Linked DNA regions of Allosaccharopolyspora coralli. Each later gene encodes a partner of the first gene's protein in a complex. Links are inferred from orthologs where the notes say so. Each region holds a gene or a part of one and is shown in the gene's direction. Other genes may lie near its edges.

Evidence for each region.
Region 2: the proteins of pcrA (region 1) and uvrB are in contact, whole or in part, in a crystal structure (PDB 7EGT), measured with the Thermus thermophilus proteins. The link is inferred for Allosaccharopolyspora coralli from one-to-one orthologs. Residues at the interface, in WP_096412145.1 of Thermus thermophilus: His654, Arg656, Phe657, Gln666, Asp668, Glu669, Lys680, Arg681, Leu682, Ser683, Lys685, Tyr686, Ala687; in WP_096411307.1 of Thermus thermophilus: Glu23, Leu25, Arg26, Asp27, Gly28, Glu29, Arg30, Phe31, Arg55, Glu326, Asp327, Phe328, Glu379, Ser382, Gln383, His398, Gly400, Arg401.

What each region holds. Positions count from the first base shown.
Region 1 is NZ_CP045929.1:4,226,118-4,241,275, reverse strand. The notes cover bases 5,575-8,619. They hold pcrA (DNA helicase PcrA), read left to right. Parts: upstream 5,575-5,915; coding sequence 5,916-8,324; downstream 8,325-8,619. Other genes in these bases: GIY23_RS23145 (hypothetical protein), read right to left, coding at 8,565-8,619; GIY23_RS19725 (DedA family protein), read right to left, coding at 5,575-5,756. Also shown: GIY23_RS19755 (hypothetical protein), read right to left, coding at 1-896; GIY23_RS19750 (PIG-L deacetylase family protein), read right to left, coding at 937-1,683; GIY23_RS19745 (hypothetical protein), read right to left, coding at 1,839-2,159; GIY23_RS19740 (3-hydroxybutyrate dehydrogenase), read left to right, coding at 2,308-3,102; GIY23_RS19735 (MFS transporter), read left to right, coding at 3,130-4,440; GIY23_RS19730 (chorismate mutase), read right to left, coding at 4,533-4,817; more of GIY23_RS19725, read right to left, coding at 5,094-5,574; more of GIY23_RS23145, read right to left, coding at 8,620-8,906; GIY23_RS19710 (M23 family metallopeptidase), read right to left, coding at 9,425-10,141; GIY23_RS19705 (hypothetical protein), read left to right, coding at 10,810-12,570; sucC (ADP-forming succinate--CoA ligase subunit beta), read left to right, coding at 12,729-13,898; sucD (succinate--CoA ligase subunit alpha), read left to right, coding at 13,902-14,786; GIY23_RS19690 (DUF5336 domain-containing protein), read left to right, coding at 15,015-15,158. UniProt on the Escherichia coli protein: A helicase with DNA-dependent ATPase activity. Unwinds DNA duplexes with 3'-5' polarity. Translocates on single-stranded DNA with 3'-5' polarity. Initiates unwinding more efficiently from a nicked substrate than double-stranded DNA.
Region 2 is NZ_CP045929.1:3,188,756-3,203,866, reverse strand. The notes cover bases 165-3,162. They hold uvrB (excinuclease ABC subunit UvrB), read left to right. Parts: upstream 165-588; coding sequence 589-2,736; downstream 2,737-3,162. Other genes in these bases: GIY23_RS22675 (ABC transporter permease), read right to left, coding at 2,892-3,162; GIY23_RS15010 (DUF402 domain-containing protein), read right to left, coding at 165-514. In the rest of the region: more of GIY23_RS15010, read right to left, coding at 1-164; more of GIY23_RS22675, read right to left, coding at 3,163-4,190; GIY23_RS14995 (alpha/beta fold hydrolase), read right to left, coding at 4,190-6,985; GIY23_RS14990 (TerC family protein), read left to right, coding at 7,427-8,401; GIY23_RS14985 (RES family NAD+ phosphorylase), read right to left, coding at 8,522-9,175; GIY23_RS14980 (DNA-binding protein), read right to left, coding at 9,251-9,835; GIY23_RS14975 (SDR family oxidoreductase), read left to right, coding at 10,071-10,829; GIY23_RS14970 (SDR family oxidoreductase), read left to right, coding at 10,826-11,602; GIY23_RS14965 (TetR/AcrR family transcriptional regulator), read left to right, coding at 11,689-12,297; GIY23_RS14960 (NADPH:quinone oxidoreductase family protein), read left to right, coding at 12,334-13,320; GIY23_RS14955 (alpha/beta hydrolase-fold protein), read left to right, coding at 13,460-14,398; GIY23_RS14950 (MaoC family dehydratase), read right to left, coding at 14,616-15,068. UniProt on the Escherichia coli protein: The UvrABC repair system catalyzes the recognition and processing of DNA lesions. A damage recognition complex composed of 2 UvrA and 2 UvrB subunits scans DNA for abnormalities.

The sequences.
Region 1 (15,158 bases):
GCCGAGGCTTCGCGCATCGCCTGGCTGCTGAACAGCAGCAGGGACGATTCCGTCGTCGGGGACGTGGACGACGGAGGTGCCGTCGGCTCCCCGGGCTCGCTCGGGCCCGTCGTGGGACCACCGGTGTCGGGGCGGGTGGATTCCGGTGCCCCAGGGGTCTCCGGCGTCCCGGGTGCGTTCGGCTCTCCCGGTGCTCCCGGAAAGTCGGGCGCTCCTGCGGAGCTCGGGCCGGGGGACAGGCGTACCGGTTCCGACGGACTCGTCGTCGAACTCGGCGCCCAGGGCAGAGCTTCCTGTTGCTCCTCGGACGTGTACCCGGTTCCAGGGAACGGCGGGAACTCCCCGCCACGCGGGAAGCCCGGAAAGTCCAGACTCCGCACGTGGGTCGTGTCGACGAGGGCGAACGTGGCGAGGACCAGACCGCTGAATGCGGCGGCCGCCGACCCGATCGAGAACCACGCTGCTCGCCGCCAGGTCGGCGGTGGGGTCACCGACGCAGGCACCATGCCCAGGTCGAACTTGTGCAGCCCACCGTAGGCATCCGTGTCCGAGAGCGGATCCGTCGCGCGGTCCTCCTGTCGGCTGCCGAGCACCACGGGGCCGACCATGCGGTGCCCGTGATCGGACACGGCGCGCGAATCGGTGCGGTGCGCGTCATCCGGCACCGTGCGAGGGAGGTGGCGGCCCGCCGTACGGGGCACGTCCTGTGAGGTCGGCTGGCGCGGCACCTCCGGTGGCATCGCGCGGGGTAGCGCGGTGGAGGCCGCCCGGCGTGCTTCCGGACGGCCTGCTTGCGCACGGGGTGCCTCCGGCCGGGCGCGCTGCGGTGCGGCTCGATCGTCGCGGCCCGGCGGGCTTTCGATCTGTCCGGACCAGCTCGTCCTTCCGGGGTACATCGGTCTCGACTTTCTGCCGCCCTCGGCGGTGCAGGGGAACCTAGGCCGTGCTCACGACCTGGAACGCCTCCGCCAACCGGTCGGAGGACAGGCCGTGCTGCTCGGCATTGCTGCGCAGGTGCTCACGGATCATCGACCCCAGGCCGTCGAGGTGCGCGGTCTGCGAGTGGTGTGCGTGCAGCGCCGCGAGCTTCGCCTCGTAATGATCGGTGACGTCGACGGCGTGGTTGATCCGCTCATCGGGTGCTTCTGTCAGCCACAGTTCGTGCACGGTCCATGGCTGCAGGCCGTCCTCGACCAGTTCGGGGTGGGCCAGGGGAGTGCGCGAGTCCGGGTACACGGCCGCGACGGTCGCCTCGCCGACCGCCCGGTGATCGGGGTGCGACACGTGTAACCGTCCCCAGTTGATCTCGGGGGAGTGTGCGACGACCCGGTCGGGCCGCACAGCGCGGATGACACGCGTGATGTCGCGGCGCAGCGTGAGGTCGGCGACGAGCCTGCCGTCGGGGTGACCGAGGAAGCGCACGTCGTCGACGCCGACGGCACGGGCCGCCGACCGCTGTTCGTTCTCACGCAGCGTGCGCATCTCGTCGAGGGTGAGCTGGTGACCGCCCAGCCCGTCGGTCGCCCCGGCCTCGCCGGAGCTGCACACGCAGTAGGTGACGCCGACGCCTGCCGTTCGCCAGGACGCGACGGTCCCTGCAGTGCCGAAGTCGACGTCGTCGGGATGTGCGGTCACCACGAGTACCTGCCGTACATCGGAGGCGATCTTCGGTGAGGTCCGCATGACCGTGCAGGGTAGTTGTCGCTCGAACGAAGTGGCTCTCCGGGGTCGCTCAGTCACGTGACGTCATGGCGCGCGACCGGGCGCCCGCCGGATCGAATGATCATGAGGTCACTCGATCGGCGCGGCCCGGTCGAGGTCGTCCTGTCCCGGGTCGGTCAGTACTCGCCCGTGCGAAAGCGCTTCTGCGTCGTCTGCAGCGCCGCGACCGAAGTGGCTCCCGCACCACCGCCGAGCAGCATCGCGAAGATGTCGGCGGGCACACCCCCTGTCTGGATGAGCAACGCCAGCAACGCGACCGCGAGCGCGCCTCCCGCGATCGGGGCCCGCTTCTTCGCGAACTCCACCGCGGGCTGCCCGCCCGGACGCTGCTTGGCCGAGGACTGCAACAACGCCAGATACCCGCCGTGCCCGAGAGCGGCCAGCAACGCGACCAGCGTGACGACCAACGCGATCAGATCCACAACTCCACCCAACATGTGTCCAGTCTGCCCTGATTCGGGGCGGTAGGGGTATGCGGGATGTCCCCGATTTCGGTTCGCCGACCGGGGCGCGAACCACGGGGCAGGGAAATGGTTGCGGTCCGGGTATGGATTGAGATCCGCATCACCTCTAGTTTCGATGCCTATGGAAGATCGACCTGGCGTCGACCGCGCCTCGACCGGGCTCGCCGGTGGAGGTGACCTGCGGGGCAGGCGCGCACTCGTCACCGGAGCGGGCAGCGGCATCGGCGACGCCATCGCGCGGGGACTCGCGAACGCGGGTGCCCACGTGGTGCTCGTCGACAAGGTCGCCGACTCCATCGAGTCGCTCGCGGCCGAGATCGGCGGCACCCCCAGGGTCGTCGACCTCTGCGACCTCGACGCCGCCGGGGAGCTCGGCACCGACGTCGACATCGTCGTCAACAACGCCGGGGTGCAGCACGTCGCTCCCGTGCACCGGTTCCCGACCGACACGTTCTCGATGATGTTCGACCTGATGGTGCAGGCTCCGTTCCGCATCATCCGCAGTGCGCTGCCGGGCATGTACGAACAGGGATGGGGACGCATCGTCAACGTCTCCTCCGCGCACGGGCTGCGCGCGTCGCCCTACAAGGGCGCCTACGTCGCCGCGAAACACGCGCTCGAGGGACTGTCCAAGACCGTCGCCGTCGAGGCCGCGCGCCACGGCGTGACCTCGAACTGCGTCAACCCCGGCTTCGTACGCACCCCGCTGGTGGAAACGCAGGTAGCCGAGCAGGCCCGGTTGCACCGTGTCCCGGAGGAACAGGTCATCGAGGACGTGCTGCTCGAACGGACGCCGGTCAAACGTCTCGTCGAACCGGAGGAGGTCGCCGAACTCGCCATCTGGCTGTGCGGCCCGGGCAGCGCTTCGATCACCGGAACCTCGCTGCCGATGGACGGCGGCTGGACCGCGCACTGACCGACCGGCACGTCACCGAGGAGCGACATGACCGCAGCAGACCCCACCGCCAAGAGATCCAGCAGACTCCGCGTCGTCTCCGCGAGCCTCGTCGGAACCACCATCGAGTGGTACGACTTCTTCCTGTACGGCTCGGCGGCCGCGCTGGTGTTCCCGACGTTGTTCTTCCCGGCGGCGGACCCGCTGGTCGGCACCATGCTCGCGTTCGTCACCTACGCCGTCGGCTTCTTCGCCCGCCCGCTCGGCGGCATCGTCTTCGGCCACTACGGCGACAAGCTCGGCCGCAAGAAGCTGCTGGTCATCAGCCTGGTCATGATGGGCGGGGCGACGTTTCTCATCGGGTTCCTCCCGACGTACTCCTCCGTCGGCCTCGCCGCGCCGTTGATCCTCACGTTCCTGCGCCTCGTGCAGGGCTTCGCCGTGGGTGGCGAGTGGGGCGGTGCGGTGCTCATCGTCTCCGAACACGGCTCGGCGAAGAACCGCGGATTCTGGGCGTCCTGGCCGCAGGCGGGCGTTCCGCTGGGCAACCTGTGCGGCACGGCCGTGCTCGCCGTCCTCGCCGCGGTGCAGTCGGAAGAGGCGTTTCTGGCCTGGGGCTGGCGTGTGGCGTTCCTGCTCTCCGGGGTGCTCGTCCTCGTCGGCCTGTGGGTGCGGCTCGCGGTCGCCGAGTCCCCACTGTTCCTCGAGGCGCAACGCAAGATCGACGAGCAGGGCGGGCGCACGCCGCCGCTGCTGGAGGTCCTGAAGCACTATCGCGGCGAGGTCCTCACCGCGATGGGAGCCCGGTTCGTCGAGAACGTCGTGTACTACATGGTCACGTCGTTCGTGCTCACCTACGTGGCCACCTACCTGGAGATGCCGAGGTCGCTGGCACTGAACGCGTCACTGATCGCGGCGGTGGTGCACTTCGCGAGCATCCCGTTGTGGGCAACGCTCTCCGACCGCGTGGGCAGGCGCCCGGTGTATCTGATCGGCGCGATCGGCACCGGACTGTGGGCGTTCGTGTTCTTCGGCTTGCTGGACACGGAGTCGTTCGGGCTCATCACCCTGGCGACCTCGGTCGGGTTGATCTTCCACGGTGCGATGTACGGGCCGCAGGCGGCGTTCTTCTCCGAGCTGTTCGGCACCCGCGTCCGCTACTCCGGTGCGTCCGTGGGCTATCAGCTCGCGTCCGTCGTCGCGGGATCGGTGGCGCCGCTGATCGCCACCGCGCTGCTCGCCGCGTTCGGCTCACCGCTGCCGATCGCGATCTACGTAGCGTTGTGTTCGGTGGTCACGATCGTCGCCGTGGTCCTCGCTCCCGAAACCCGCGACCGCGACATGGCCGCCCACGAGTGACTCGCCCGGATTCCACCCGACCCAGTGGGGACAACTCCCACCCCCTGTGGATGGAGGGGTGGCAAATTCGCGCGAATTTGCCACCCCGGCGGTCAGCGGCCGAGGTGGCCGCGGCCGAGGCGCAGGAGGATCATCGCGAGCTCACGGCCTTCGGGGCCCAGCGCACGGTAGCGGGCGAGGACGTCCATCTCGCGGTTGTAGACGATGCGCGGGCCGCCCGAGGCCATCCGGGCCTCGCCGACCTGCCGAGAGACCTCGGCGCGACGTTGCACCAGACGCAGGATCTCGGCGTCGAGGTAGTCGATCTCCTCGCGCAGGCCACCGATCGAGCCTTCGGGCTCGGACCGGTCCTGGTCGCCGTCCACCGTCGTGTTCATCTGGAGTGCCTCCGATGGGTCGGCCCCTGCCGTGACCCGAGAACGACAACGCCCCGGGGTCGCAACTCCGGGGCGGGGTAGTCGTGTCAGCTCATGCAGACCACGGGCGCCGGAGTCCGGGCCCGTAGAAAAACTCGAAGGTCTGCGTCAGCACGTCGTCCAGTGTGCCACAGCCCGAATTCGCCTCGCCAACAGCCGGACGGTGTGTCCCGCAGTGCGGACCTGGGCAGCTGAGACCGTGCCTACGGGCACACATGCCAGTTCTCCAATGCCCTTTCAGGGGCGGGCGGGTTCCGGCTGTTCAGCGGACTTCTCTCGGTCGACCCGGCGCACCGAGCGGTACAGCACGGTTCCGGAGACGGCTGCGGCCACGACTGTGACGACCACCGCCGTCCAGCTATACCCGATCGCGCGTGCGGCCTGCCCCAACGCGAGCGCCAGGCTCGTGTGCACTGTCGCCCAGGCGGTCGCGCCGGCCACCGCCATCACCATGAACCGCGCGAACGGCACTCGGAGCATGCCGGCCACCGCCGGGACCACGGCGTGCACGAAGGCGATGAACCGCGTGGTCAGCAACGCACGCGCGCCCCGGCCGCGGAGCACTTCGTGCGCGGTGTCCCACGAACTCGCACTGATCTTGCGTCCCGCCCAGCTGCGCTGCAGCGACGGGCCGACGCCACGGCCGATCCCGTAGCCGCCCGCCTGTCCGACCGTGTTCGCGAGCACCGCGACGAGCAGCATCGGCACCGCCCATCGCTCGCCCAACGCGCCCACCGACACCAGCAACGCGATCTCGCCGGAGACGAACAGTCCGACGAACAGCGACGCCTCGAGCGAGAGCACCACGAACAGCACCACCAGACAGGCCGTCGGGCCGATCGCCGACGCACTGTCCAGAAGATCGAGAACGAGCGCGTCGAGTTGCTCGATCACGGTCATTCCGACACCCCCAGTCGTTGTTCACCGCCGACCAGTGTGGGCGGCGGAGGGCGCCTGCGAGTCGGGGAGATCCCGGAACTCGCCCCGGATTCGTGGCCTGCCGACGCCCCGGCCGTGCGCGGGAACGATGTCGGCCCCGGCGGGTAACGTTGTGCAGCGATGAGCACCCTGTTCGACCTCCCCCAGCGCGACGATCGGCCCTCCCACGACTCGGAGTCCCTGCTCGCCGGGCTCAACCCGCAGCAGCGGGAGGCCGTGACGCACACCGGGGCTCCGTTGCTCGTCGTCGCGGGGGCCGGGTCGGGCAAGACGAAGGTGCTCACCCATCGCATCGCCTACCAGCTCGCCGAGCGCGACGCCCACCCCGGCCAGATCATGGCGATCACCTTCACCAACAAGGCCGCCGCCGAGATGAAGGAACGGGTGGCGGCCCTGGTGGGGCGGCGCGCGAAGGCCATGTGGGTCTCGACGTTCCATTCGATGTGCGTGCGGGTGATGCGCCGCGAAGCCAAGACCGTGGGGTTGTCGTCGAACTTCTCCATCTACGACGCCGACGATTCGCGCAGGCTCATCACGATCATCGCCCGTGATCACGAGCTCGACTCGAAGCGCTATCCGGCGCGCACGCTCGCGATCCACGTCTCGAACCTCAAGAACGAACTGCTCACGCCCGAGGACGCCGCCGAGCGGGCGGGCAACGACATGGAACGCAAGGTCGCCCAGGTCTACGCGGCCTATCAGCGGCGACTCCGCGAGTCGAACGCGCTGGACTTCGACGACCTGATCATGCGCACGGTCGAGCTCCTGCAGCAGCACCCGGACGTGGCCGAGTACTACCGTCGCCGATTCCGGCACGTCCTCGTCGACGAGTACCAGGACACCAACCACGCCCAGTACGCCTTGGTGCGCGAGCTCGTCGGAACCCGGACCACGGAATCGGGCGTCGAGCCCGCCGAGCTGTGCGTGGTCGGCGACGCGGATCAGTCGATCTACGCGTTCCGTGGCGCGACGATCCGCAACATCGAGGAGTTCGAGCGCGACTACCCGCAGGCCACCTCGATCGTGCTGGAGCAGAACTACCGCTCCACGCAGACGATTCTCTCGGCGGCCAACGCGGTGATCCGGCGTAATCCGAACCGTCGCGAGAAGCGGCTGTGGAGCGATTCCGGCGACGGCGCGTCGATCGTCGGGTACGTCGCGGACAACGAGCACGACGAGGCCGCGTTCGTCGCGGGAGAGATCGACCGCCTCGTCGACGACGGCGAGGCGACGTTCAACGACATCGCCGTGTTCTACCGGACGAACAATCAGTCGCGTGTGTTCGAAGAGGTCTTCATCCGGCTCGGTCTGCCGTACCGGGTCGTCGGCGGCGTCCGGTTCTACGAGCGCCGCGAGGTGCGCGACGCCCTGGCCTACCTGCGGGTTCTCGACAACCCGGACGACACGGTGAGCCTGCGCCGGATCCTCAACGTGCCCAAACGCGGGATCGGCGACCGTGCGGAGGCCGTGGTCGCCGCGCACGCCGAGCAGGAGCGCGTCTCGTTCCACACCGCGTTGCGCCGGGCGGCCAAGGGCGAGGTCACCCAGCTGAACACGCGTGCCCAGCGACTGATCGGCTCGTTCGTGGAGCTGCTCGACGAGCTCAACGACGTGGCCGCCGAGTACGACGTGGCCGAGGTCTTGGAGACGATCCTGGAACGCACTGGTTACCGGGGTGAGCTCGAGGCCAGCGACGATCCGCAGGACGCGACGAGGGTCGAGAATCTGACCGAACTCGTGACCGTGGCACGGGAGTTCACCGAAACCCGCTCGCCGGAGTCGAGCCGTGCGACCGAGACCAGCGAAGGTGGGGAGGTGCCGGTCTCCGACGAGGACCGGGACGGCCTGCCTGCCGACGACTCGTTGTCGGCCTTCCTGGAACGGGTGTCGCTGGTCGCCGACGCCGACTCGCTGCCGGAGTCCGGCGACGGTGTCGTCACGCTCATGACGCTGCACACCGCGAAGGGGCTCGAATTCCCGGTGGTGTTCTCCACCGGCTGGGAGGACGGGATCTTCCCGCACATGCGCGCCCTCGGTGATCCGGTGGAGCTCGCGGAGGAACGCCGCCTCGCCTACGTCGGCATCACGCGTGCCCGGCAGCGGCTCTACTTGTCGCGGGCGTTGATGCGCTCGGCGTGGGGACAGCCGATGACGAACCCGGCCTCGCGGTTCCTCACCGAGATTCCGGACGAGTTGCTCGACTGGCGCCGGGTGGAGCCGGAGCGGTCGGCGCCGCAGGTCCGCAGCACCTGGGGCGGCCGGGGCGGTGGCTTCGACCGGGGTGGCTCCGACTCGGCTCAGGCGCGGGTGGCGGAGAGCGGCATGCGCAGCACCCCGGCGAAGGGCTGGAAGGACACGGTCGCGATCAAGCTCGAAGCGGGTGACCGGGTCACGCACGACAAGTACGGCATGGGCACCGTGGTCTCGGCCGAGGGCGAGGGGCCGCGTGCGACCGCGACCATCGACTTCGGCGCCGCGGGCACGGTGCGTCTGATGCTCATCGGCAGCGTCCCGCTCACCAAGCTCTGAAACCCCAGAGAACGCATGTGGGAACTGGGGTGGGTGGTCCGGTACCGCCGCCCCAGTTCGTGCCTCGCGGCGGTGGGGTCCTCGTGAGTACCACGCGTACGCGGCGAGAACCCCTGCCTTGCGAGGCACGAACTCCGAACGCCGGAGCCCCTCACCCTGTCGAGGCTGAGCACGTATGAGGCGTGCCCTACGGGCACAAAAGCCAGTTCCCAGATGCTCTCTGAGCGGCAACTTCTCCGCTCAGAATCGGTAGTGCAGGAGCCTGCCGAGTCTGCGGGTGGTGCGGAACGTGTCGAGCACCGTCAGCGCGGTTCGGGTCGGCCTGGAGTAGCGCGCGAGTTCGGGTGCGGACGTGTACGGCCACTCCTCGACGAGTGCGAGTCCCCGAACGAGGCGTTCGAGCTGGTGTGGGTCGTCGATGCCCCAGCGCAGTGAGCTGCCGGAGCGGGTGACGATCGGGTTGAGCCGGTTCGACAGCCGGACGTTGAGTCGGCTGAAGGCGTCGAAGAGCAGGTCACCGGACGGGAAGTGCTCGACGATGCGTCGCAGGAGTCGCAGTCCGTCCTGCTCGGTGAGGTACATCGTGAGCCCCTCCGCGACGACCAGTGCGGGCTTGTCGTCCGGGATCCGTTCCAGCAGCTTCGGATCGGTGACCGAGGTCGGGACCGTGTGGTGGTGCGGACGCTGCTGCCCGAAGAGCCTGCGACGGTCGGCGGCGGGTCGAGACGGAACACGCGGGTGTCCAGGCCGCAGCCGAGGTGCAGCACGGTGCGGTCGGGGCGCGCGGCGACGAGGTCGCGGACTCGACGGTCGATCGACACGGCGCGGATCGCGACCGTGTTGGGGTCCCGGTTGTCGAGCCGGAGCCGACCGAAGTCGTAGTCGAGGCGTTCGACGGCAGCTGCCGCGTGCCGGTCAACGAGCACCGGATTCGCCAGCGTGCCCGCTTTCGCGCGCAGGTACAGGGTGCCGAGCATGGTCTCCGGCGCACCCGACAGGGACACCTTCTGTTCCATCGCGACCCCCGACCCTGTGGACCTCGCGGTCCGTGGACCACGACGCTACACAGGGTCGAGAGGCGACGGCGGTGTGGCGGCGCCTCAGCTGAGGGAGATGCCGCGCTCGTCCAACCAGGGCTTCGGGTTGATCTTCTTGCCGCTGGCGTTCCAGACCTCGAAGTGCAGGTGCGGACCGGTGGAGAAACCCTTGTTGCCCATGGTGGCGATCTGCTCGCCCGCTTCCACGGTGTCGCCCTCGTCGACGGTGATCGTGTCGACGTGGCCATAGACGGTGATCGTGCCGTCGTCGTGCTGGACGCGGACCCACTGGCCGAAGCCGCTGGCGCTGCCCGCCTCGATGATCTCGCCGTCCATGACCGAGTTAATCGGTGTGCCGATGGAGTTGGCGATGTCGAGGCCGTAGTGGGTGCTGCCCCAGCGGCCGCCGAACCCGGAGGTGAACGTGCCCTCGGCCGGGGAGACGATCTTGGGTCGCTTGGCTTCTTCCTCGGCGGCGATACGGGCCGCTTCGGCGGCGGCGGCTTCGGCGCGCTCCTCGGCGATGCGCGTGCTCTTGTTGAGCTTCTCCATCTCCGCGTCGCCGTTGGCCGGCTGCGCCACGGGCAGCACCTCGGGTGCCGGTGCCGGGCCGCCGGTGCCCGAGCTGGCCACGGCGCCGAAGGACGCGGCGGCGTCCTGACCGGAGGCGAGCGGGGTGTAGTCGTCGTAGCCGGAGTCGGTCTCGCCGGCGGCCATGGACTGGCCTGCGGCGGCGAACGCTCCGGCGGCGACCGCTGCGACGACGATGCGGCCGCGCATGACCGTCGAGGGTGCGGAGACGCGGTGCTGGCCGCGCTCGTGGCGTTGTTCGCCGTGCGGATCGCGTGCGGTTGTGGGGTGCTTGCCGCCCGGGGAGCGGAGTCGAGACACTGTCGCCCTTCCGTTTCGGGGGAGTCCGATCACGCGGGGCCGGACGGGGTTTCCGGGGCCGGTCGGGGAACCGGCATTCGTGATCTGACCGTGACAACGGACTGGGGGACAGTAACGAGGGAGATCCCCTAGGGGCAAATCCCGATCAGTGACAGAGTGTCGACAATCCGTGATCGTCAACCGCTGTGGGGAGTGCGTGCGGAGGGTGAGCATCGGGCGATCCCGGGAGTCACCGAGGGGCACTGCCAGCGGAGACGTGGGTCGGGTTGTCGCTCCATTCGGGTGAGGTTCGGCGGTGCGATCCGGACAGGGGGACACCAAAACGAGCGAATGTGTTCTGTGTCACATATCCCCTCTGGTGTGTCGGCGGCTGCGCGGCTGGGCCATTCGGGTGGCCGTGGAGCCGGGTCGCGTTCGCTGTCCGCTCTCGTGTGAAGCCTCGTGCGGTCGCACACTGTGACCGTCGCAACAGCGTGACCGCTGTGATGTTGCGCGCCGCGGATCTCCGGCCGACCGGTGGCCGTGGGCCTGATCTCCCGGTTGCTAGCGTCGGCGCGGTGAGTGCCAGCCCCGAAACCCCGCGTCCCACGAGGCCTCCGGCTCCGACGGCGACTGCGCAAGCGATGCCGCCGGGTCCTGCACCCTCGGCCGAGAGTGGGGCCGGGTCGTTCCGCGCCGCGCTCGGGCTCGCGGGCCTCGGCGCCGTGCTGATCGGACTCGCTCCGTTGGTCGGGGTCGTCTCGCCCGTCGCGGCGCCCGCCTTCCTGTCGTGGCCGGTGCTGTTGCTGCTCGCGGCGATCGCCCCCGTGCTGGCCTGGTGGTTCGAGCGCGGTGGGCGGCGTGCCACCGCTGCCGCCGTCCTGCTCGGACCGGCCGTGCTCGCGCCCGGACGGTTCGTCCTGGACACCCAGCTTCTCGTCGACGCCGGCCGCGCCGCCCGGCCGGAACTCCTGCTCACGTCCACTCTCGAGCCGCTGGAGCCGTCGGCGGGAACGTGGATGCTGCTGGCGGCACACGTGGCGTCGGCGACTGCCGGCGTGCTCGTGCTGCGCTGGATCGTCCGTACCGCCGAGTCCCGCGCTTCGTCGGACGGCACCGTGACGCACCGACAAGGCCTGCTCGCCGTAGTGCTGCTCGCGGCCGTCGTCGCCGCGGTGGGGCTGACCCTGATGCCGTTCGAGTCCGACAATCCCTACCTGCTGCCCCGGTCCGCGCTGGACGTGACCGCCCCGACAGCGGTCCTCGTCGGAAGCTTCCTGATGGCGGTCGCCGTGCCCGTGGCGGGTGGATTCGCCGCCACGGCCGCGGATCCCGACGTCGTGCGGGGCGGTCTGCTCGGGCTCGGACTCGGTGTCCTGCCCGTGTCGCTGGCCCCATTGCTGGCCGTGACGTTCATGTCGGACGTGCGCTTCAGCTGGGGACCGCTGCTCGGAGTGCTCGCCGCGCTCACGCTCGCCGCACTGGCTCGATGGACGGGTACGGCGAGCTCGGACGAGACCGAGGTGCGGTTGCCCGCGTTGGCGCGACTGCTCCGGCTCGCCGCGGCGGCCGGGATGCTCGCTGGGGTTCTCGCGGTCGCCGCCGCGCTGTTGCCGCAGATCACCCTGCCTGATTCCGCGGACGCCCCGTCCTCGTATCCCGCTCGTCCGTTGCTGCCTGCGGGTGTGGTGCTCGCGCTGCTCGCAGCGGGTGTGGCGATGCCGAGAGCAGCGCTGTGGTTGCGACCGGCACTGGTGGTCGGGACCGCCGTCGTGCCGCTCGCGGCTGCTGCCTCCCTGGACACCGTGTTCGCTGCCCTCTCCGTCGACGGTGCCCGAATGGGCGCAGGCGCATGGGCCGCCGTCGCGGCGCTGGTGTTCGCGGCCACCGCGGCGGTGCTCGGTGCGCTCGCCGGTGGCGTCGAGCGCGACGACGTCGACCTCACCGAGGTGCGGGTGCGTACGGAGATGCTGCTCGTGGCGGTTCCCGCCGCAGTGCTGGCCGTCCTCGCGTTCGCGTTCCCGGTGCTCACGGCGCCCGACTACTCTCCGCCGGGGCTGTTCCACGACGTCGGGACGACCTCGTGGGGGCTGCTCCTGGGGCTCGTGGCGGTCCTGGCCGCGGTGGCTCTCGCCACGGTGTGCCGTCCCTCCCGTGCAGCTGCGCTGCTGAGCGGGGCAGTGCTCGTCGTGGCCGTGCGGGTGCTCGAACTGCCGCTCACCGCAGGCCGTGCGGAGGCCTCGTCCGCCGGGCTCGGCCTCTGGTGCGGGCTCGCCTGCGCCGGGGTGCTGGTGGTCGGCGCGTTCTTCGCCGCGAGGTCTCCTGAATCGACGGAGTAGCCCGCTGGCGCCGGAATTGCCCGAAAAGCCACGACTGGGTGGCGCGCGGCGCGTGACCGCCGACACTGGGTGAGGGACGACACCAGAGGCGCCGGCCCAAGCGTCGTCGCAGGTCGATATCGTCACCACGTCCGACACTGACGTCGCAGGAGACTCGAGTGGACCTGTACGAGTACCAGGCGAAGGAAATCTTCGCTTCCCACGGCGTGCCGACGCTGCCCGGCTCCGTGGCTGACGACCCCGCAGGGGCGAAGGCAGCTGCTACCGAACTCGGTGGCCCCGTCGTCGTCAAGGCCCAGGTCAAGACCGGGGGCCGCGGCAAGGCCGGTGGCGTGAAGCTCGCCGAGAACCCCGACGAGGCCCAGACCAAGGCCGAGGCCATCCTCGGTCTCGACATCAAGGGCCACGAGGTGCGCAAGGTGCTGGTCACCAGCGCATCCGACATCGCGGAGGAGTACTACTTCTCCATCCTGCTCGACCGCGCCAACCGGAACTTCCTGGCCATGGCCTCGGTCGAGGGCGGTATGGAGATCGAGGAAGTCGCCGCGACCAAGCCCGAGGCGCTCGCCAGGATCGCCATCGACCCGATCAAGGGCATCGACGCGGCCAAGGCGCGCGAGATCGTCGAGGCCGCGAAGTTCCCGGCCGAGGTCGCCGACCAGTGCGTCGACGTCATCGTCCAGCTCTGGGACACCTTCGTCGCCGAGGACGCCACCCTCGTCGAGATCAACCCGCTGGTGAAGGACCCCCAGGGCACGATCATCGCGCTCGACGGCAAGGTCACGCTGGACGAGAACGCCGCGTTCCGGCAGCCGAAGCAGGCCGAGCTGGTCGACGCCCAGGCCGAGGACCCGCTGGAAGCCAAGGCCAAGGAGAAGGACCTCAACTACGTCAAGCTCGACGGGCAGGTCGGCATCATCGGTAACGGTGCCGGTCTGGTCATGTCGACGCTCGACGTGGTGGCCTACGCGGGCGAGGCGCACAAGAACGTCAAGCCCGCCAACTTCCTCGACATCGGCGGTGGCGCCTCGGCCGAGGTGATGGCGGCCGGTCTGGACGTCATTCTGGGCGACGACGACGTCAAGTCGGTGTTCGTCAACGTCTTCGGTGGCATCACCGCCTGCGACGCCGTGGCCAACGGCATCGTGCAGGCGCTGAAGATCCTCGGTGACGAGGCGACCAAGCCGCTGGTCGTCCGACTGGACGGCAACAACGTGGCCGAGGGGCGGCAGATCCTCGCCGAGGCCAACCACCCGCTGGTCACGCTGGTGGACACGATGGACGGTGCGGCCGACAAGGCCGCCGAGCTCGCGGCTGCGGGGGCGTGAACGATGGCCATTTTCCTCAACGAGAACAGCAAGGTCATCGTTCAGGGCATCACCGGCTCTGAGGGGACCAAGCACACCGCGCGGATGCTCAAGTCCGGCACCGACATCGTCGGCGGTGTCAACGCGCGCAAGGCGGGCCAGACGGTCGAGATCGAGGGCAAGGAGCTCCCGGTCTTCGGCACCGTCAAGGAGGCCATGGAAAAGACCGGCGCCGACGTCTCGGTGCTGTTCGTCCCGCCGAAGTTCGCCAAGGACGCCGTGATCGAGGCGATCGACGCCGAGATCGGGCTCGCCGTGGTCATCACCGAGGGCATCCCGGTGCACGACTCGGCCTACTTCTGGGCCCACGCGCAGGCGACCGGGAACAAGACTCGCATCGTCGGGCCGAACTGCCCCGGTGTGATCTCGCCCGGCAAGTCCAACGCGGGCATCATCCCGGCCGACATCACCGAGTCCGGCAAGATCGGCCTCGTGTCGAAGTCGGGCACGTTGACCTACCAGATGATGTACGAGCTGCGTGACGTCGGCTTCTCGACCTGCGTCGGTATCGGCGGTGACCCGGTCATCGGCACCACGCACATCGACGCGCTCGAGGCGTTCGAGAACGACCCGGACACCGAGGCGATCGTGATGATCGGCGAGATCGGCGGCGACGCCGAGGAGCGGGCCGCCGAGTACGTCAAGGCCAACGTCAGCAAGCCGGTCGTGGGCTACGTCGCGGGCTTCACCGCCCCCGAGGGCAAGACGATGGGCCACGCCGGTGCCATCGTCTCCGGCTCGTCGGGCACCGCCCAGGCGAAGAAGGAGGCGCTGGAGGCCGCAGGGGTCAAGGTCGGCAAGACGCCGAGCGAGACCGCGCAGCTGATGCGCCAGATCGTGCAGGGCTGATCACCGGTTCGATCATGTGTCGTCGGGGCCGGACACCGAGGTGGGTGTCCGGCCCCACGTCGCGTCGGGCCCCGGATGCGGTATGCATGAACGAGATCGGAGTGCGGTGCCGGTCCGGTACGGTCGCGCGTGGCCGGCGGCCGCGAATCCGACCGCCCCGTCCGGTCGGACCGTCCTTCCGCCAGCCTGCCCGGACAGCCCCGTCCTGCACGTCTAGGAGTCCTCGCAATGTCCGTCCCGAACGGATCTTCCCAGCGTCCCGCCCCGCCTCCGCCGGCTCCGACCGCACGGAAGGACACGCGACGGCTGTTGACCTTCGCCGTCCCGGGGACCGCGCTGCTCGCCTACCTCCTGGGATTCTTCGACGCCGGT
Region 2 (15,111 bases), 1.0 Mb from region 1 along the record:
TGGCCAGCCACCGGTCGAGGTCGTAGCCGTGTGCGGCGATGCCGTCCACCGCTCGGTGAGTGGACTCCATTGCCCGTTGCGAGGTGGCAGGGTCCAGCAGTGCGGAGCGGCTCGCGAGCAGGAACTCGTCCACGTCGAGCACGCGGGCGAAACGACCGGTCCCGACGGAGATGTCGAGGTAGAGATCCCGGGTGTGCCAGCGTTGCGCCCCCGGCTCGACCTCCGCGATGTCGAGGTAGAAGTCCTGGTCGTGACCGTGCCCGGGGTTCCAGTCGAAGATCGAGACACGGAGGTCGAGCGCGGGCAGCAGCCACGAGCGCACGTAGCGCAGTGTGGCGTGCCCCTCCATCGACCTGGCCATGTACAGACCGAACGGCTCGACCCGGTACTCGTCGACCGTGCGCACACGGGACTTCGGATCGGTGTTGGTGCTGTCCGTGAGGTCGAAGACCTCGACCTTCGGCGGATGGATCGGCAGGCCCAGCTGGTCGGCGATCTCGCGCTGAGTGGTCACGGGCACACCGTAGGTCGCGAGCGCCACCCTGGGAAGAGCCCACCGTGTCGGTGGCAGCTCGTAACATCGGGGACGTGGCATTCGCGACTGAGTACCCCGTGCTGGCCCAATCGGAGTTCCGCCCCGTCACCGACATCCCGCGCAAGGGCGGTCGCTTCGAGGTCGTCAGCGACTACCAGCCCGCAGGCGACCAGCCGGAGGCGATCGCCGACCTGAAGCGGCGCATCGACGCGGGCGAGACGAACGTGGTGCTGCTCGGCGCGACCGGTACCGGCAAATCGGCGACGACCGCGTGGCTGATCGAGCAGGTTCAGCGCCCCACGCTGGTGCTGGAGCCGAACAAGACGCTGGCCGCCCAGATCGCCAACGAGATGCGCGGGTTCTTCCCGGACAACGCCGTCGAGTACTTCGTCAGCTACTACGACTACTACCAGCCCGAGGCCTACGTCCCGCAGACCGACACCTACATCGAGAAGGACTCGTCGATCAACGAGGACGTCGAGCGGCTGCGGCACTCGGCCACGTCGAACCTGCTCAGCCGCCGGGACTGCGTCGTCGTCTCGTCGGTGTCGTGCATCTACGGTCTGGGCACGCCCCAGTCGTACCTGGACCGCTCGATCCAGCTGGAGGTCGGCGGCGAGATCGACCGCGACCTGTTGCTGCGGACGTTGGTGGACGTGCAGTACACCCGCAACGACATCGCGTTCGCCAGGGGCACGTTCCGGGTGCGCGGGGACACCGTCGAGGTGATCCCCGCCTACGAGGAGCTGGCGGTGCGGATCGAGTTCTTCGGCGACGAGGTCGAACGGCTGTACTACCTGCACCCGTTGACCGGCGAGATCGTGCGCGAGGTCGACGACCTGCGCATCTTCCCGGCCACGCACTACGTCGCCGGCCCGGAGCGGATGGAGAAGGCGATTCACGACATCGAGGCCGAACTCGAGGAGCGCCTCGGTGAGCTGGAGAAGCAGAACAAGCTACTGGAGGCGCAGCGGCTACGGATGCGCACCCAGTACGACATCGAGATGATGCGCCAGGTCGGGTTCTGTTCGGGCATCGAGAACTACTCGCGGCACATCGACGGGCGGCCTGCCGGGTCGGCGCCGGCCACCCTGCTCGACTACTTCCCGGACGACTTCCTGCTCATCATCGACGAGTCGCACGTGACCGTCCCGCAGGTAGGCGGCATGTTCGAAGGCGACATGTCCCGTAAGCGAACCCTCGTCGAGCACGGGTTCCGGCTGCCGAGCGCGGTGGACAACCGGCCGTTGACCTGGGAGGAGTTCGCCGACCGGATCGGTCAGACGGTGTATTTGTCGGCGACGCCGGGCCCGTACGAGATGGGGCGCGCCGGCGGCGAGTTCGTGGAGCAGGTGATCCGCCCGACCGGACTGGTCGACCCCGAAGTCGTGGTGAAGCCGACCGAGGGCCAGATCGACGACCTGGTGCACGAGATCCGGGAGCGTGCCGAACGCGACGAGCGGGTCCTGGTGACCACGCTGACGAAGAAGATGGCCGAGGACCTCACCGACTACTTCCTCGAACTGGGTGTCCGGGTGCGCTACCTGCACTCGGAGGTCGACACGCTGCGGCGAGTCGAGCTGCTGCGGCAGTTACGGCTGGGCGAGTTCGACGTCCTGGTGGGGATCAACCTGCTCCGGGAGGGGCTCGATCTGCCCGAGGTCTCGCTGGTCTCCATTCTCGACGCGGACAAGGAGGGCTTCCTGCGGTCGGAGACCTCGCTGGTCCAGACGATCGGTCGCGCGGCCCGCAACGTCTCGGGTCAGGTGCACATGTACGCCGACACCGTCACCGACTCGATGCGGCGGGCGATCGACGAGACGAACCGCCGTCGCGCCAAGCAGATCGCCTACAACACCGAGCACGGCATCGACCCGCAGCCGCTGCGCAAGAAGATCGCCGACATCCTCGACCGTGTCTACGACGAGGCGGAGGACAACGTCGAGGTCGGTGGCTCCGGGCGCAACGCCTCTCGCGGCAAGAAGCCGACGGGGGAGGCGGTGGCCACTTCCGGCGTCCTGGAGGACCGGGACACCAAGTCCATGCCGCGTGCGGAACTCGCCGACCTGATTCAGCAGCTCAACGACCAGATGATGAACGCAGCGCGGGACCTGCAGTTCGAGCTGGCCGCGCGGCTCCGCGACGAGATCCACGATCTCAAGAAGGAACTCCGCGGCATGGACGCGGCAGGAATCGAGTAGCCCCCACGAAACGAGGCGAACGGCACTTTCGCCTCGTCTCGTGGGGCGAAAGTGCCGTTCGTACCTTTACCGCGCGGCGCTGCTTCGCTGTGTGTGATGGAGCGAACGGCACTTTCGCCTCGTCTCGTGGGGCGAGAGTGCCGTTCGCTCCCTTGTCAGCTGGTGACGTCCCTGCGCGAGAAGTGCAGGACGGCGAGGACGCCGAACGCGGTGGCGTAGGCGAGGCTCGTAGCGGTCCCGTTGATCATGTTCGCCCAGTCGACCTCGTCGCTGAGCAGGTCCCGCCACGCCGTCGCGTAGTGCGTCGGCAGGAAGGAGCGCAGCGCTCCGAGTGCGGTGATCTGGTCGAGAATGGTCGACACGATCGAGACCACGACCGCTCCGCCGACCGCACCGAGCGGCGCGTCCGTGGCGACACCGAGCCACGTGGCGAGCCCGGCGACCCACGTCAGGTTCACCGCGACGTAGAGCACCGCTCCGGCGAAACTCACCACGCCCGGCAGCAGGTCGAGTGCCTGACCGCCCGGACTGACCAGTTGGCCGCCGCCGTGGACGACGATACCGATGCCGAGTGCGACCAGCGCGAGCAAGAGCAGTCCGATACCGCTCAGTGAGGCGGCCACCAGTGCTTTCTGGCGTAGCAGCCGCGCGCGCGGGATGGGCGCGGCGAGCAGGTAGCGCAGGCTCGACCAGGACGCCTCGCTGGCGACGGTGTCGCCGAAGAACAGCGCGACCACCACGACGAGCAGGAAGTTCGCCGACGCGAACAGGGTGAACGTCGCGAAGTTCAGTCCGCTCGACGTCGCGAAGTCGACCAAACGGCTTCCGTCGTCGTCGTTGCCACCGAGCGCGAACGCTGCCCACACCAGGACGGGCAGCAACGCCAGGAACGTCAAGGTGATCCCGGTTCGCCGCCGCCGGAGTTGCCGCTGCATCTCCACGCCCCACGGCAGCGTGTTCGTCGCCCGGTAGCCCTCGACGCTGCCGTTCGGCTGGTGCGCGACGTGGACCCTCGTCGGGACGGCGGGCGCCACGTCGTCCTCGGCACGCTCAACCGGCAACGTTTCGTGGCCCGGCGTCGCCTCGTCGTCCACGCCGTCGTCGAGGAGGAGTTCGTCGTCGTGCGCGTACCGGGCGAGCAGCGCCTCCTCGCCGTCCCGGGGCTCGTCCGTCTCGTCGTACGTGTCGCGGTCGCGCGCCGAGTCGCCGCCTCCGGCCGTGGCAGCGTCGTCGTCCCCGGGCGGCAAGATCTCGTCCCCGGCCGGTAACGGCTCGTCCTCGGCGCGGTCGTTGAGGAGGAGTTCGTCCTCGTACGCGTACCGGGCGAGCAGCGCGTCGTCCTCGACGGCCTCGAATCCGGCGATGTCCCGGGTGGCCTCGCTCTCCGGCGCGTCCTCGTGTTCACCCACGCCGGACGGCTGCTCGCGCTCGGGTGCCCGGTCGTGGTGGGACATCAGCGCTGCTCCTCTCCGACCAGCTGCAGGAACGCGTCCTCCAGCCGGTGCCGGGGTCCGACCTGGTTCACCGCGATCCCCGTGGCGACGAGTGCGTTGACCGCGACCGCAGGAGTGTGCCCGGCGAGGTCGGCGTGCACCAGGTTGCCGTCGGTCTCGACGGTGCCGAGCCCTTCGATGCTGCGGAGCGTATCGGCAGCGCGTTCCGGCTCGTCGACCCGGAACGTCGCCCCGCCGTCGACGGTGACGACGTCCTCGACACTGCCCGCCGTGACCAGCCGGCCCTCGTGCATGACGACGACGTGCGTACAGATTTTCTCGATCTCGCTGAGCAGGTGGCTGGAGACGACGACGGTGCGGCCGGTGGCGGCGTAGCGGCGGAGCAGCTCCCGCATCTGATGGATCTGCGCCGGGTCCAGCCCGTTCGTCGGCTCGTCCAGCACGAGCAGCTCGGGCAGCCCGAGCATCGCCTGGGCGATCGCGAGCCGCTGCCGCATGCCCTGACTGTAGGTGCGGACGGGGCGACGAGCGGCCGGACCGAGCTCGGCGATGTCGAGTGCTTCGTCGATGCGCGCCTGCAGCAGTGGACGACCGGTCGCGGCCCAGTAGGAGCGTAGGTTGTCGACGCCGGAGAGGTGAGGCAAGAACCCCGGCCCTTCCACGAGCGCGCCGACCCGCGAGAGCACCGGCGCACCCGGACGCACCTTGTGGCCGAACATGCGGATCTCGCCGGAGGTCGGCCGGACCAGCCCGAGCAGCATCCGCAGCGTCGTCGACTTCCCCGCACCGTTCGGTCCGAGCAGGCCGACCACCTGGCCGCGTTCGACCCGCAGCGACATGTCGTTGACCGCCGCAGCCCGGCGGCCATACCACTTGGAGACGTCGGACAGTGCCAGCGGCGTCCCCGCCAGGGCTTTGTCACCCCGAGCGGGCCACCGAGCCAACAGTCGGCCGAGGGCCCCCACGAGCAGCAGGAGCAGGAGGAGCCCGCCGATCACGGCGAGCGGAACGAGCGGAACAGTGTGGGTGGCCGCGGTCGCCCCGCGCACGGCAGGCACGGACACCGCGTTCGGCCCGGCGAGGCCGACGCGATGCACCGCGGCTTCCTCCGGGGTGGCGAACGCCTGGTCGGTGGTCGAGACCGCGAGTTCGAGGCGGTGCCCGGCCTCGACGGACTGCACCACCCCGGGCAGCGCGACGTTGACCTCGACGGGGGTGCCGTCCTGAGGGATGCCGGTCACCCGGATCGGGGCGACGTTGTTACCGGTGAGCGTCTTGGTTCCGTCGGGGGCGACGTCGTAGAGCTTCGCGAACAGCACCGCCTGACCGGTATTCGGTTCGCCCGGCACCGCCGAGATCGCCAGCCGGGTCTGCGGCGCGCCGGAGACGACGAGTTGGCTGGTCAGGGGTTCGGTGCGGAAGGTGGCGACCTGCCCCGGCACCTCCATGGCCAGCGCGCGGCCGAGCTGTTCGGGGGAGTCCTCTCCGGCGCCGACACCGGGCAGCGAGCTCGTCGCCGCCGGGCTTCCGCCGGGCGGGTTCACCACGCGCGCGAGATCGCCGGACAGCGGCAGGGTGAAGCGTGCGGAGCGTTCCGCCCCGCCGATTCCCGGGTACGTGGGTGCGGTGACGGTGCGCACCGAGCCGTCGCTGTTGCGGCGAGGCGGTCCGTTGACTTCGTACTCGAAGCTGGTCCCCGGGTCCGGTACCGGGGGCACGCCGCCGAGGTGGAACGCGAACCAGTCGCCGATGCGGTGCCGCACCTGCGGTCCCGGTGCCGCTCCGTCGTGGCCGCCGGAGAACCAGACGACCTTCGTCTTGGTTCCCGACGCGGCGATCTGACGGGCGTTCGCGTCGGCCTGGTCGAGTCCGAACAGCGTGTCGCGGGTGCCTTGGACGAGCAGCGTGGGGGCAGTGATCCGGTCCGCGACGCGCTGGGGGGAGACCCTGTCGAGCAGCGCCTGGGCCCTCGGTCCCGGCGCGCCGTTTTGGGCGATCTCGACGTAGGCGGCACAGACCGCCTCGGTGAACTGCCCGCAGGTGGAGGTCTGGGTGTCGGGTCGGGGCGGCCGGGGGGTGGGTGGCTGCGCCGTGGAAGGGCCGGCACCTGCGCCTTGACGTGGGCCGTTTCCGGGTGGCGACGCACCGTTGCCGTGTGCGCCTGCCGCGAACAGCAGTCCCGCCCACGACTGCTTGAACACGCCGTTCGGGCCGAACGAGCCGTGTGCGGGTGTGCGCGCGGGGATCGGGCGGGAGGACGCGGCGTTCGGCAGCAATGCTTGGCCGAGATCGTTGTACGTGGTCATTCCGGCGACGGCGTCGACGCGGGGGTCGGAACCCGCGAGCAACAGGCTCAATGCGCCCCCGTAGGAGGCGCCGCCGACGCCGATGCGGGGGTCGTTGTCCCCGTCGCGCCGGACCTCCGGCTGCCGAGCGAGCCAGTCGACGATCTGGCGGGCGTCGGTGACCTCGTACTCCGGGGCGTTGAGTGCGATCTTGCCGGTGCTCCGGCCGAACCCCCGTGCGGAATACGTGAGCACGGTGAACCCGCGAGCCGCCAGCTCGCGGGCCTGATCGGCGAGGCTGTTCTTGTCGCCGCCGAACCCGTGTGTCAGCAGCACGGCGGGCGCGGGTGTCTCGACGGGGGAGTAGAGCGTCGCGTCGATCTGAACGCGTTCCCCGCGTGACGGGCCGTCGACGACGTCGATCAGCGCGTGGCGTGGGGGCGGGGGAGTCGGGGCGGCCTCGTCCTCGCGCGGCCACAGCATGGCTCCGGCGAGTACGAAACCCACCATCAGCAAGGCGACCAGGAGGAAGCCTATGCTGCGTCGGGGGCGGCGTGCAGGCACGGCTCCGACAGTAGGCGACGGGGACGACCGGGGTCGGCCCCGCGGGGCAGACGCTATGAATCAGAAATCAAAGAGCAACCGGACGTGATACGCACCGCGTGACCTTCCGGGCCGCGGGATCGTGCGGCTCATCACCTCGAGTGGAGATCGTTCCGGTCGATCAGGAACAATCGCCGAGGCTGTGGAGGGGAGTACTCCCATGCGGCGGCATCGTCATCACGGATCGTGCCTGGTCGGACCGGGTTCGCCCCCGGTGTCGCCGGCCGGTCGGACCGGTGGAGGAGACCTCCGGTCCCGGCGCACGCCCTGAACCGGAGGTGAACGATGGGTGCCCCGACGACGGTGCCGTTGCAGAGCACGGCACTCGCCCAGGCACAGACCGACACGTTGAACGTGTCCTGGTGGGTCTGGGCGGCCACGCTGGCGGGACTCGCTGTCCTGCTGCTGATCGACCTGGTGATCGTCGATCGCAAACCCCACGAGGTGTCGACCTCGGAGGCCGCCAAGTGGGTGGTCTTCTACATCGGCTGCGCGATCGCGTTCGGCCTCGGGGTCTGGTTCTTCGGTGACGGGCACTTCGCGATCGAGTACTTCACCGGCTACATCACCGAGTACTCCCTGAGCGTCGACAACCTGTTCATCTTCATGGTGATCATGTCGGGCTTCGCGGTACCGGCGATCCACCAGCACCGCGTGCTGCTCATCGGCATCGTGCTCGCGCTCGTCATGCGCGGCATCTTCATCGCCGTGGGCGCCGCCCTCATCGCCCGCTTCGTGTGGATCTTCTTCATCTTCGGTGCGTTCCTGATCTGGACCGCGTTGTCGATGGTGCGCAACAAGGACGACGAGGACGACGATCCGGAGAACGCGGTCGTACGGTGGGTGCGCAAGCTGTTCCCGGTCACCGACGACTACCACGGCGCCAAGAGCAGCGTGAAGATCGACGGCAAGCGCTACCTCACCCCGATGTTCGTGGTCATCGTCGCGATCGGCAGCGCCGACCTGTTGTTCGCGGTCGACTCGATCCCGGCGATCTTCGGGATCACTCAGGATCCGTTCCTGGTCTTCGCTGCGAACGCCTTCGCCCTGATGGGGCTTCGACAGTTGTACTTCCTGCTCGGCGGCCTGGTGAACAAGCTCGTCTACCTCTCGACCGGTCTCGCCGTCATCCTCGGGTTCATCGGTGTCAAGCTGATCATCCACGCGTTCCACGAGTACCACCTCGTGCCCGAGTGGCTGGAGATCAATAACTGGATGTCGCTGGGCTTCATCGTGCTCACCCTGGCGATCACGACCTATCTGAGTCTGCAGAAGTCCAAGCGCGACGCGCAGCAGGTCGAGTCCGGAACCGACCAGGGCTGACTTTCGGCCGACACGGCCCCGGGGCCCGAGTGGTTCCGGGGCTTCGTGCTCGCAGGAACCCCTCACCCTTCCCCGGCTGGTCACGTATGAGGCGTGCCCTACGGGCGCACACGTGCCGGCTCAGAGCAGCGTGTAGCTGAGTTCCTCGCAGACCCTGCCGAGCGGCACGTCCAGGCCGGGGTGGTCGAGCGGCAGCAGCACGTCCGGTGCTTCGGGCATCGCGTCGGCCGAAGGCGGATCCCAGAGGCACAGTGACGGGTCTCCGCCGTCCATCGACGAGCAGTACCAGACGCCGTCGAGTTCGGGATGTGCGGCACGGATCGAGCGCGCCCACGCTTGCGTGCGTTCCTTCGGCCCGCTGCTGATCGCCTGCGACGCGCCCGCGCGGGTGGGCCAGAGCCCGGAGAGGTCGAGCAGTCGCAGCGTGCGTCTCGGCCGGAAAACCACCAGGTGCGGACTCCGTGAGGACCGGTCGACGGTGGACGTGGCTTGGAAGACCTCGGCGACGCAGGTTCGCACCGACAGCGAGAAGTACAGCACCCCGTGTTCCCTGGTGACCGAGGGGCCGCCCCGGGAATTGGGCAGGTGCGGGTCGAACCGTGCGTGCGGCAGCGGACCCGCGTAACGGAAGCTGTCCCACTGCTGCGGGTGGTTGCCACCGGTGGTGAACACGCGGACGAGCCGCGTCCCCGCCGGAACCGCGATCACGTCCTCGGTCCGGCGGAGCAACGCCTGCAGCGCCGCCGGGGCCGGCGGCTGGGGGAGCCGTGCCAATGGATGTCCTGGTCTGCCGTGCGTGGAAGGTTCCGCTCCGGCCGGGGCAGCCGGGGGTCTGGGTGTCGAGCGTTCCTAGGCGGGGGTGCCGAGCATCGCGGCCTGGGTCGCCACCCGTTCCGCGCTGCCGCCCGCCATCAGCCACTCTCTCGGGGACACCGGGCGGTCTCCGAGTAGCAGGTCGTCCTGCGGAGTGGTCATGAACTTGGCGAGCACCAGAGCGGGCTGGTCGATCGGCACCGCCAGGAGCACGCTGTCCAGGCCGGGGAGCACGTCGGCATCGGTGAACTGCCACGCGGGCAGCCGCCAGCCACCGCGATCCTTCCATCCGACGAGTCTGCCGGAGCCGATGCGGTGGCGGATGCGACTGGTGTCGACGCCGATCCGGGCGGCGGCCTGGTTGACCGACAGGGCGGTGTCGCGCATGACCGCCTGTTCGGCCACCGTGCGCGCACGGGCGTCGTGCTCGTCCGCGTCGACGGGGGACAGGTCGAGGCCCACGTCGGCGAGTGCGGCTCGCTCGGCGCTGCTGAACTGGGTCGAGGGTTGCTGCTGGGCGGGGGTGAGCTTCTTGGCCGCGTCCTCGACCAGGCTGAGGAACTCGGTGGCGGTGACCCGCAGTCCCGCCCTGGCCAGCACGGTTTCCAACGCGACTGTCATACCCACAGTCTAGCGGCTCGGCGCGCGAAACGTGCGCTTTCGTGCGCCGGATGAGTGTCGGTCATGTCACCGACCGTGCTCGTGCCTGCAGCCGCCCCGACTCGTGTGCCGAGGCGGGTCGCCGCGCGGGGGGTTGACGACGCTCTCCCGAACCGCGTTGACTGCACGTACCGACTGGTCGGTCTTGGGCGTCGACCGGTCCGTCCGGCACCGCGTGGGAAGGGACCACATCCACATGGACAAGCGTTTCGACGGGCAGGTCGCGATCGTGACCGGATCGAGCCGGGGCATCGGGTACGGCATCGCCGAGCGCCTCGTCTCCGAAGGAGCGCAGGTGTGTCTCACCGCGCGCAAGGACGGGCCCCTCGACGAGGCGGTAGAGGCGCTGGGCGGCGCCGACCGGGCGCTGGGCGTCGCGGGCAAGGCCGACGATCCCGATCACCAGGCCGACACCGTCGCGCGCACCCTCGACACGTTCGGCCGGGTCGACATGCTCGTGAACAACACCGGCATCAACCCCGCCTACGGCCCGCTCGTGGACCTCGACCACGGTGTGGCGCGCAAGACCTTCGAGGTCAACGCACTCGGCGCACTGTCGTGGGTGCAGCAGGTCCATCGCGCGTGGATGGCCGAGCACGGCGGCACCGTCCTCAACGTCGCGTCGGTCGCGGGTAAGCGTCCCGCGCCGCACATCGGCTTCTACGGCGCCACCAAGGCGATGCTCCTGTCGATCACCCAGCAGCTCGCCCTCGAACTCGGCCCCGACATCCGGGTCAACGCACTGGCGCCTGCCGTGGTCAAGACGCGGTTCGCGACGGCCCTCTACGAAGGCAAGGAGGAGGACGTCGCCGCCTCGTATCCGTTGAAGCGGCTCGGTGCGCCCGACGACATCAGTGGAGCCGCCGCGTTCCTGCTCTCGGAGGCCGACGCCGGCTGGGTGACCGGGCAGACCCTGGTCCTCGACGGCGGCCTCACGCTGACCGGCGGGGTGTGACCGTGGAACTCACCGGCAAGGTCGTGCTCGTCACCGGCGCTGCCCACGGCATCGGCGCCGCACTCAGCCGTGCCTTCGCGGAGCGCGGCGCACACGTCGTTGCCGGTGACCTCGACGCCGAGGCGTTGCACGGCCTCTGTGCCGAGATCGGAGCGCAGGCGGTCGCCGGCAACGCCGCCGACGCGCAGGACGTCGGCAACCTGGTCGACACCGCGCTCGCCGAGCACGGGCGCATCGATCTGTTCTGCGCAAATGCCGGAGTGGACCACGCGGGCGGTCCGGAAGCGCTCGACGAGACCTGGGACCACGCGTGGGACGTCAACGTGATGGCGCACGTCCGCGCGGCACGGGCGGTTCTGCCGCATTGGCTCGAACGCGGCCAAGGGCGGTTCGTGTCCACAGTGTCGGCAGCCGGACTGTTGACCATGCTGGGGTCGGCGCCGTATTCGGTCACCAAACACGCCGCGCTCGCCTTCGCGGAGTGGCTGGCGATCACCTACGCCGACCGCGGCATCACCGTGCAGGCACTGTGCCCGCAGGGCGTGCGCACGGACATGCTGGCACGCTGCGGGAAACAGGGTCAGCAGATCCTCGCCGACAGTGCCGTCGGGGTCGAGACGGTGGTCGAGTCGGTGCTGGAAGCCCTGCAGGACGACAGGTTCCTCATCCTGCCGCACCCAGAGGTCGCCCGGTACTACGCGGCCCGTGCCGGCGACCCGGACAAGTGGCAGGGCTCGATGCGCAAGTTGCAACGCATGCTCGACGCGGGCTGAGAGGTCCCTCAGTCCCCAAACGCCCTCTGCGACCGCCGCGGTGGCGGTGACCTACGACGAATCCTGGGACACGACGGGGAGAACCGATGGCACGAGCAGCGAACGCGGGCACCGACTCGGTGCCGCAACGCCTGCTGGCTGCGGCGACGACACTGTTCGCCGACCACGGTTTCGAGGCGACCTCCGTCCAGCGCATCGTCGATGCCGCCGGCGTCACCAAAGGCGCCATGTACCACTACTTCGACTCCAAAGACGACCTGCTCCACGAGATCTACGCCCGAGTGCTGCGCGTGCAGACAGCACGCATGGAACAGGCCGTTGCCAGCACCGACCCCGTCGACCGGCGGCTGCACGCTGTCGCGGCCGACGTCGTGGTCACCACGGCGGACAACCTGGACGACACGGTCATCTTCTTCCGCTCGATGCACATGTTGCATCCGGACACCCAGGCCGAGGTCCGGGCTCAGCGGCGGCGCTACCACGAACGTGTCCGTGAACTCGTCGAGGAAGGCCAGCGCGCGGGCGTGTTCCGCGACGACAAGCCCGCCGACCTCGTCGTCGACTACTTCTTCGGCTCCGTCCACCATCTCGGCAGCTGGTTCCGGCCGGACGGGGAATGGACTCCCGAGCAGGTGGGCGAGCACTTCGCCGATCTGCTGCTGGACGCGCTCCGATCGCCGTCCCCTCGTTCCTGATCCCGCGACCCACACGAGACCCCGGAGGTCGTCACCGTGTACGCATGGCAGCTCACCGAACTCGGTTCCCCCCGCGACGTACTCCGCCTGGTGGAGATCGACCGCCCCGAGCCAGGACCCGGCCAACTCGTCGTCCGGGTACTGGCGAGCACCGTCAACTTTCCCGACGTGTTGCTGTGCCGGGGCGAGTACCAGGTCTCACCCGAGCTGCCGTTCACGCCGGGCGTCGAACTCTGCGGCGAGGTCGTCGAACTCGGCAGCGAGGTCTCCGGTGTCTCGGTCGGCGATCACGTGATCGGTGGGGCGGCCCTGCCGCACGGCGGTTTCGGCGAGTACGCGGTGATCCAGGCCGATCGAGCGTTGCCCGCTCCCGAGTCGCTCTCGCCCGCCGAGGGCGCCTCGCTCTACATCGGATACCAGACCGCGTGGTTCGGGCTGCATCGCCGGGCCGGGCTCAGCGAAGGCGAGACGCTGCTGGTGCACGCCGCCGCCGGTGGTACGGGCAGCGCGGCGGTGCAACTGGGCAAGGCTGCCGGATCTCGGGTCGTCGCGGTCGTGGGTGGGCCGGACAAGGCCGCCATCGCACGGGAACTCGGCGCCGACGTGGTCGTGGACCGGCACCGGGAGGATTTCGTCTCGGTCGTCAAGGACCTCACCGGCGGCCGGGGTGCCGATGTGGTGTACGACCCGGTCGGCGGGGAGACGTACACGCGCTCGACGAAGTGCATCGCCTTCGAAGGACGGATCCTCGTGATCGGCTTCGCCGGAGGCACCATCCCGACGCCCGGGCTCAACCACGCCTTGATCAAGAACTACTCGATCCTCGGGCTGCACTGGGGGCTCTACACCGAGCGTGCCCCGCAGGCGGTCGTACAGGTACACACCGAACTGCGCCGCCTCGCCGCCGAAGGGGCCGTCCGGCCGCTGATCAGCGAGAAGGTCTCACTGGAGAACCTCGCGGACGCCGTCCAACGGGTCGGTGACGGGCACACCGTCGGCCGGGTCGCGCTGGTTCGCCAGTAGCCGCACGGCGGCGACCGCGTGCCACGTCCACCACGCGGTGCCCGGTGAGTTCGGGTGGCCCGGTAACGTGGGAGCGATGGGACGCGGCCCCTGCGGTCGCGTCCGCAGTGTGCGAGCCGGTCACGAGAGCGAGAGGCACGTGCGAGACCGAACAGTCGGACGTCGGCGGTTCCTGGCCTGGGCGGCCGGGCTCGCCGCCGGTGGCGTCGCCGCCGGGTGTTCCGCGCCCGCCGCGGCACCGGGGCCGCAGGCCACGCCGCCGCTGCGCCTGCCCGCTCCCGAGATCTGGCCACCTGCCGAACCCGCGCCGCAGATCACCCCGGAGAACACGCCGACGACGATCACCGAGTTGGTGTACTCCGAGTTCCGGCAAGCCTCCGTCGGACTGACCGTCACTTACCCGTCCGGGGTAACCAACACCGAGAACCTGCCGATGGTGCTCTCGCTGCACGGTCGTGACGGGCCGGTGCCGACCGCGACCCCGTTCGGCACGCTGGCCGCGATGGAAAGCGAGTACCAGGCGGGCACGATTCCCGCGTTCGGGTTCGTTTCCGTCGACGGTGGCTACAACGCCTACTGGAACAACGGCTCGCTCAACGGCGAGCTCATGAGCATGATCCAGGACGAGATCCCACGGTGGCTGCTGGAACGCGGGCTCGGCGAGGCCGGAACCGGCCTGCCGTACGCGTGCGTGGGCTTGTCCACCGGCGGGTTCGGCGCTGCCTGTTACGCCATCGAACGCAACCGCCGCGGGATTCCGCTGGAGGCGGTGGGCCTGCTCGCCCCGGCGCTGATGACCGACTGGAAAGAGGTCGAGGTCCGCCAGGCCTTCCCGTCCGAGCAGGTGTGGCGCAGCCACGACCCGCTGCTGCGTCTCGACGAGCTCGGCGACGTCCCGGTCGCGGTGTGGATCGGGGACAAGGACCACTTCTTCGACGGGACCATGCAGCTCGTCGCAGGGCACGAGAACACGCCCGTCGTGACGATCCTGCCGGGAGCACACGACGGCTCGGTATTCGACGCGACCGGCCTGGAGGCCGTCCACTTCCTCAGCCGCGACAAGCCCGTCGAGGGCTGAACCCCCGCTCGGCAGGGAGGGTTGGGCACACCGCGAGGAGTCTTCCCGCCCGTACGCAGAGCGGCCACCGGCGGGTTCTCACCTCGCGGCTGGCGAGGACAGCGTCGACGTGGCGTAGGTGGCTACTCGATGTCGACGATCCCGCAGTCAACCGCGAGGTGAGGTTCCGCTACTGCAACCACACACGCAGCCCAACCCGCACACCCTCCAGGTCATGTCAGAACATGAGCCGGGTGAGCACCTCGGCCACGCACGCGGGCTTGTCGGCGCCTTCGGCCTCGACGGTGGTCGCGAAGGTGAGCTGCACACCACCACCGGTGTCCACCACGTCGGCGAGGGTGGTGTGCGCGCGGACACGGGAACCGACCTTGACCGGGCTGGGGAAACGCACCTTGTTCAGCCCGTAGTTGATGCCCATCGTGACGCCGTCGAACCGGTAGATCTGCCAGTTCAGCGCCGAGACGAGACTCAGCGTCAGGAAACCGTGCGCGATGGTGCCGCCGAACGGTCCCTGCGCCGCACGCTCCGCGTCGACGTGGATCCACTGGTGGTCGTGGGTGGCGTCGGCGAAGGTGTCGACCTGATCCTGGGTGATCTCCATCCAGTCGCTGCTGCCGAGCTCCTCACCCTTGGCGGCGTGGAGTTCCTCCGGACTGCTGAACACGCGCATGTAATGCTCCTTGGTGTCGGCGTGCGGGTTGATCTGTTCTGGT